DNA from 2 places in the Mangrovibacter phragmitis genome. Region 2 is predicted to be linked to the other one. Evidence: predicted binding sites of a transcription regulator. Region 2 holds the regulator's gene; the other holds the start of a gene.
The links. Region 2 encodes PhoB, which activates phosphate uptake and scavenging genes when phosphate is short. Its sites were predicted from a motif close to CTGTCATAAAACTGNCNNAT; they were not measured.
Positions count from the first base shown of each region.

Region 1: a site for PhoB is predicted at 2,066-2,085, ahead of pstS (phosphate ABC transporter substrate-binding protein PstS). Genes of this name have one in related genera too.

Region 1 is NZ_CP134782.1:3,935,600-3,939,253, reverse strand. It holds gene MPHASIOC01_RS19215 (aspartate aminotransferase family protein) at 1-820, shown strand, start outside; gene pstS (phosphate ABC transporter substrate-binding protein PstS) at 949-1,986, opposite strand; gene crp (cAMP-activated global transcriptional regulator CRP) at 2,196-2,828, opposite strand; gene MPHASIOC01_RS19200 (OsmC family protein) at 3,126-3,530, shown strand; gene MPHASIOC01_RS19195 (phosphoribulokinase) at 3,584-3,654, opposite strand, start outside.
Region 2 is NZ_CP134782.1:4,339,901-4,343,554, forward strand. It holds gene brnQ (branched-chain amino acid transporter carrier protein BrnQ) at 1-312, opposite strand, end outside; gene phoR (phosphate regulon sensor histidine kinase PhoR) at 794-2,104, opposite strand; gene phoB (phosphate response regulator transcription factor PhoB) at 2,127-2,816, opposite strand; gene sbcD (exonuclease subunit SbcD) at 3,069-3,654, shown strand, end outside.

The sequences.
Region 1 (3,654 bases), 400 kb from region 2:
CGCTTTTCATAATGCTTTTCATGGTCGTTCTTTATTTACTGTCTCTGTAGGGGGGCAGCCTAAATATTCAGATGGCTTTGGGCCGAAACCAGCAGATATTGTTCATGTGCCTTTTAATGATTTACATGCGGTGAAAGCCGTTATGGATGACCACACCTGTGCTGTCGTGGTGGAACCTGTTCAGGGAGAAGGTGGTGTGATGGCGGCCACACCTGAGTTTCTGAAAGGCCTGCGTGAGCTGTGTGACGAATTCCAGGCTTTGCTGGTGTTTGATGAAGTTCAATGTGGTATGGGGCGTACTGGCAAGCTGTTTGCTTACATGCACTATGATGTGACTCCCGATATTTTGACCAGTGCTAAAGCAATTGGCGGTGGGTTCCCAATCAGTGCGATGCTGACAACAAAAGAGATTGCATCGGCTTTCCATGTTGGCTCGCATGGCTCAACCTATGGCGGTAATCCGCTGGCGTGTGCGGTAGCAGGGGCAGCTTTCGATATTATCAACACGCCGGAAGTACTGGATGGCGTTATGGCGAAACGCGAGTTGTTCGTAAAACACCTGCAGCAGATTAATGAACAATATGCTGTTTTCAGTGATATCCGTGGGATGGGGTTACTGATTGGCGCCGAATTAAGTGCAGCATATAAGGGCCGGGCGCGTGATGTACTGAATGCAGCCGCCGCGAATGATTTGATGATCCTTAACGCTGGCCCGGATGTGATTCGTCTGGCCCCGTCTTTGGTTATTGATTATAAAGATATAGAAGATGGTATGGTCCGTTTTGCCGGTGCAATAAAGGCAGTGGTGAAAGGGCTGTAACTGTATTAATACAACTCCTGTCTGTGTTTTTGTAGCGTGTGCAGGGGAAATTAATAATAAATAAAGCCGGATAATCCGGCTTTTTATCGTTGAAACAGCCTGCAAACAAGCTGTTTCACAAGTGAAAATTAATACAGCGCTTTACCTGAGCTGTCTTTCACGTTTGCTTTCCAGGCTGCGCGAATCTGATCGGTAACATTTGCTGGCAGAGGCGCGTAATCAAGGCTGCTGGCAATAGCGTTACCATTTTTGTAGGCCCAGTCAAAGAATTTCAGCACTTCAGCACCTTTCTGTGCGTTTTCTTGTTTTTTGTAGACCAGGATAAACGTGGTAGAAGAGATAGGCCATGCATCTGCACCTTTCTGATAAGTCAGATCCTGGGCAAAGGTTTTGCTCCAGTCTGCTTCTTTGGCACTATTGCTGAAACTTTGTTGGGTCGGCTCAATTGCTTTACCGTCAGCATCGAACAATTTAGTCCAGGTCAGGTTGTTCTGTTTTGCGTAGGCATATTCAACATAACCAATAGAACCCGGCAAACGTTGTACAAATGCAGCCACGCCATCGTTACCTTTGCCACCCAGCCCGGTTGGCCATTTAACAGTGGTGCCTTTGCCTACCTTGCTTGCCCAGTCCGGGCTCACTTTAGACAGGTAGCTGGTGAAGACGAAAGATGTGCCTGAACCATCTGCGCGGCGCACAACATTTATGTTGGTATCCGGCAATTTGGCTTTTGGGTTCAGCTTCGTGATAGCCGGGTCATTCCATTTTTTGATTTTACCCAGGTAAATATCACCCAGTGTTTTACCATCCAGAGTTAATTCACCTGATTTAATACCCGGGATGTTAACGGCCAGAACTACGCCACCGATAACGGTCGGGAACTGGAACAGGCCATTTTTTGCCAGGTCAGCATCGCTCATTGGCGCATCAGATGCACCGAAATCAACGGTTTTTGCAATGATTTGTTTGATACCACCTGAAGAACCGATTCCCTGGTAGTTTACCTGAGAACCTGTTTTCTGCTGGTATTCTGCAGCCCATTTTGCATAAACCGGCGCTGGGAATGTACCACCGGCACCGGTCAGGTTAGTGGCTGCAAATGCAGTTGTGGTGGACAGAGTCAGAGCGGCGATTACAAGACGGGCTGAAGAGCTAAGCATTGCCATAATTTCTCCCGGAAAAGGTTAGATCAAAAATAATTTTTTAATCGCTGTGTTTTCAGTACCTGGGAAGAATAAGGCGAATTTGTGACAGTTTTGTGTCATTCATGAACAATTTTCAGAATTTGTTAGGTAAAGCTGAAGGGATGCCTGGTTGTGCAAACAAAAAGGCACGCTCTAAAGCGTGCCTGTATGCGTGATTAAATACAGTAAAATTAACGAGTACCGTATACCACAATTGTCTTACCATGAGCGGAAATCAGGTTTTGATCTTCCAGCATTTTTAAAATGCGGCCCACAGTTTCACGGGAACAGCCAACAATTTGACCAATCTCCTGGCGGGTGATCTTGATTTGCATGCCATCCGGGTGAGTCATCGCATCAGGTTGTTTTGCCAGGTTAAGCAAAGTCTGTGCAATTCGGCCGGTTACATCGAGGAATGCCAGGTTCCCCACTTTTTCAGAAGTGACCTGTAAACGACGTGCCATCTGGGATGAAAGGCGCATCAGAATGTCCGGGTTTACCTGGATCAACTGGCGAAATTTTTTGTATGAAATCTCGGCAACTTCACAGGCTGTTTTTGCACGAACCCAGGCGCTACGCTCCTGGCCTTCTTCAAACAGCCCCAGCTCGCCAATAAAATCGCCTTGATTAAGATAAGAAAGGATCATCTCCTTGCCTTCTTCATCTTTGATAAGCACGGCCACAGAGCCTTTTACGATGTAATACAGCGTTTCTGCTTTCTCGCCCTGATGGATCAGGGTGCTCTTGGATGGATACTTATGAATGTGGCAATGTGACAAGAACCATTCGAGAGTCGGGTCTGTTTGGGGTTTGCCAAGCACCATGCGCGGTTATCCTCTATTATAAACTTGCTCAAAGACAGGGTAGGGCCCTGTTGGCGTTACAACATTAAATCGCCCCATTCCTGAAGCGAGCCATAAGTCGTTTGGTCTGTAATCGCTTTTTCCTCTGTAACAGGTATGACGTCACTGTCAGCCTGTTACATCTTGTTTGTTTTAGCACAGGTTTCCTGTAGTGTCTTCTATTGTCTCGTTTCAGCATGACCTGTGTCGCCTTCCATTGCCTGTTTTGTTAATGCCGCGTAATCTGTTGCGATGACACTTTAGTTGGGAGTAATAAGAATGCAGGCGCGAGTTAAATGGGTTGAAGGTTTAACATTTTTGGGTGAATCCGCCTCAGGTCACCAGGTGCTGATGGATGGTAACTCCGGTGATAAAGCGCCAAGTCCAATGGAAATGGTGCTAATGGCAGCAGGTGGATGCAGTGCCATTGATGTGGTCTCTATTTTACAAAAAGGTCGTCACAATGTGACTGATTGTGAAGTCAAACTGACTTCTGAACGCCGGGAAGAAGCACCGCGTTTGTTTACCTCTATTAATCTGCACTTCATCGTTACAGGGAAAGATCTGAAAGATAATGCCGTGGCTCGTGCGGTAGATTTATCTGCAGAAAAATATTGTTCTGTTGCGTTAATGCTTGGCAAAGCTGCCACTATCACGCACTCATGGGAAGTCGTTGAAGGTTAAGTTTTCATGACGGGTGCTGCGCCATGCAGCACCCTGCCTGTTGGTACCCCATATCAGCCTCCCGCGACTTTTTTCCCTTCCGCCAGGCGTTTAACCAGTGGCGTCATGATTAACTCCATCGCCA
Region 2 (3,654 bases):
GGTTGCTGTGCGGGGGGTGGCAAAAAATGGCCCAACAGCCAGATAACAGATGGTTGCCAGCACCAGGCCTGCATGGCGGCCAATGGGGGAGCTGAGGTTATCAATACCGCCACCGACTTTTGCCAGCGAGATAACAGTGAGAACTGGCAAACCTACTGCCGTAATAAGAAAACCAGCGGCGGCAACCCAAACATGTGGGCCTGCCTGTAAACCGACCATGGGAGGGAAAATAATGTTCCCTGCGCCAACAAACAACGCAAAGGTCATAAAACCTAAAGCGATGATGTCACGGGATGTTAATTGACGGGTCATATCGTACTTGTAGCCTGTGGATGTGGTTATGTTGTTTGCAGAAACGAAAAACCTGAATGACAGAAAACACACTACGCTGAATGCCCCGAAAACCAGTAACGGGTATGACTATGCTGAATAGCGGCCACAGACAGAATATGTGGATGGCCAACAACACAGCACGCACAGCGGGATATGCTCATGATTAACCATAATTAAGAATAGTTTTCCGGTTAATAACGCAATCCTGGTGCATTCATGCACAAACAGGGGCGCAATTAAAACGCTTATAGCGTTTAAAGGCAAGAAGCGATCCGAAAACAAGCGGCTTATTCCGCAATCAAACCAATAAGCAGACATTATCGCTATTTTATCGTCATAAGAACCGCTTATAGTTCGAACAAAAAGTCGCCATCACGATGCATTTGTTTCATTCATTCTGCGAGACAAAAGAAAACAGGCCATAAGTATGGCCTGCAGGAAAGTTATGTTTACAGTTAAATCAGGCCTGGGCTGCCAGCACCTTGTCACTCACCAGCAAACGCTCTGGTAATTCAAAAGAAAAACAGCTTCCTTTGCCTGGTACACTCTCAATGCTCAGACGGGCATCATGATGGGTAAGCGCATGTTTGACTATTGCCAGGCCAAGACCACTGCCTCCGGTCTGGCGAGAGCGTGCTTTATCTACCCGGTAAAAACGCTCTGTCAGGCGTGGCAGGTGCTCAGGAGAGATCCCCGGCCCATTATCCTGCACAGAGAAACGCGCGCCATGAGCCACTTTTTCCCATTTAACCTGAATATGTGTCCCTTCCGGAGTATGGTTCACTGCGTTATAGACCAGGTTAGACATAGCGCTACGAAGCTGCTCTTCACTGCCATAAACCTGTAACGCCGGGTCAACCATAAAACTTATCTGGTGACGCCCCTGGCTCAAGGTTTGCGCTTCACGCTCCACCAGACGCAACATCAGAGGAACATCAATTTTATCAGTAAGACTCAGCGCTGGCGCCGCTTCAATACGAGATAACGTCAGCAACTGGCGTACCAGACCTTCCATGCGGGAGGTTTGTTCACGCATCGTAATCAATGCTTTTTCCCGCACCACGCCTTCCAGTGGCTGGTCCTGCATCATCTCGAGATAGCCCTGCAGCACTGTCAGTGGTGTACGCAATTCGTGGCTGACATTGGCAAAAAAGTTACGCCGTGCACCCTCAAGTTGATGCATCTGAGTCACATCACGCACCACCATCAGCCACTGGCCGTCGGTATAAGGCATGATACGAAATTCAAGATGGCGGCCATTGTTCAACACCTGATTGAAAGGACGCGCAAAATCGCGTTTTTTGATGTACTGGTTAAATTCCGGGTAGCGCAGCAAATTAACAATATTTTGCCCGTTATCATCCGGCCAGCGTAAGTTAAGCAACTGAATAGCTAGGCCATTACACCAAAATATGGCACCTACTTCTGTCATCATTACCAGTGCATCTGGTAATGACTCCGCCCCACTACGAAACCGCTTGATCAGGTTACCCAGCTCTTTGCGCCGCTTTTTATTGCGCATCTGCATCTGGTGAATACCATACATCAGCGGCTCCCAACTCCCGGAGCCTGTTGGTGGCGTCATACTGCGATCAACCCATAGCCACCAGGAAAGACGTAACAGATTCCAAAAATGCCAGACAAGCAGGCCTGTCACACTCGCCAGTAAAAACCAGGGGAGATAACCAAAGAACGCCCCCAGCAATAAAGCAGGTATGCAACACAGCGCCAGTTCAAGTACCAGCCTTCGCCATGACAACCGTTCAAGCACGGGTCATACTCCATCCAGATAATTAAAAACGGGCTGAAAAGCGATAACCCGTACCGCGAACGGTTTGAACCATACGGTCATGCCCACTGAGTTCCAGTGCCTTACGTAAACGGCGAATGTGAACATCTACCGTTCTGTCCTCAACGTAAACATTCGTTCCCCATACATGATTAAGGAGTTGTTCACGGCTGTAAACCCGTTCCGGGTGTGTCATGAAAAAATGCAGCAACTTAAATTCTGTCGGCCCCATATCCAGTGGGTTCTCACCAGTCATTACCCGGTGAGAAGACGGATCCAGGCTGAGCCCCTGAATCTCAATCACTTCTTCTACTGCCATAGGAGAGATACGGCGCATCACCGCTTTAATACGCGCGACCAGTTCTTTGGGTGAAAACGGCTTGGTAATATAATCATCTGCCCCAATTTCCAACCCTCTGACCCGGTCCTCTTCTTCACCGCGGGCCGTCAGCATGACTACCGGTATATCCCGCGTCATCGCTTCACGTTTCAGGTGCTTGATAAACTGAATCCCGGAGCCGCCCGGCAACATCCAGTCGAGTAAAATTAAATCCGGCCAGGGTTCGTTGAGCTGGTTTACCGCACTGTCATAATCTTCCGCCTCAACAGCCTGAAAACCATTTTGTTCGAGCACAAAACACACCATTTCACGAATGGGTGCTTCATCTTCCACAACCAGAATTCGTCTCGCCATAATCAGCCCTGTAAATATATACAATAATTTAACGCGGCGTCATTATGCGTCAGTTTTATGACAGTTTTATGAAAAAAATGACCATTACATGACCTGTCATATCATTTTATGACAAAGCGTTTCCTTCTGCTGCAATACAAGTCGCAACGCATATTCTCACTGGAATCCGCTACGCAGCTTACGACAACACACCTGCAACTTAATGCGTCACATGTATATAATCACCACTTCGCTTTCTGACCGGGACAGGTTATGCGCATTCTTCACACCTCTGACTGGCATCTGGGACAAAATTTCTATACCAAAAGCCGTGCTCCGGAACATGCAGCCTTTCTAAACTGGCTAACCGAAATGGTTGAACAGCACCAGGTTGACGCCGTCATTGTAGCAGGCGATATTTTCGATACAGGCTCACCGCCCAGTTACGCGCGCGAATTGTATTACCGCTTTGTTGTTCAACTCCAGGCAACCGGCTGCACACTTGTCGTGCTGGGCGGCAACCATGACTCCGTCGCCACACTGAACGAATCGCGTGAATTGTTGGGCTACCTCAATACCTGGGTTATTGCCAGTACATCAGATACCGAAGCCCCCATTTTATTACCGCTTCGCAACGGGGAACCCGGCGCGGTACTCTGCCCGGTTCCTTTTTTGCGCCCACGCGATATCCAGATAAGCCAGTCCGGGCAAAGTGGTCAGCAAAAACAACAGGCGCTGGTCGGGGCCATTCACCACTATTACCAGCAAGGTTACCAGGCAGCCTGCGAATTACGCGGTGAGCGCAAACTCCCTATTATTGCCACCGGCCACCTGACAACCGTTGGAGCCAGTAAAAGTG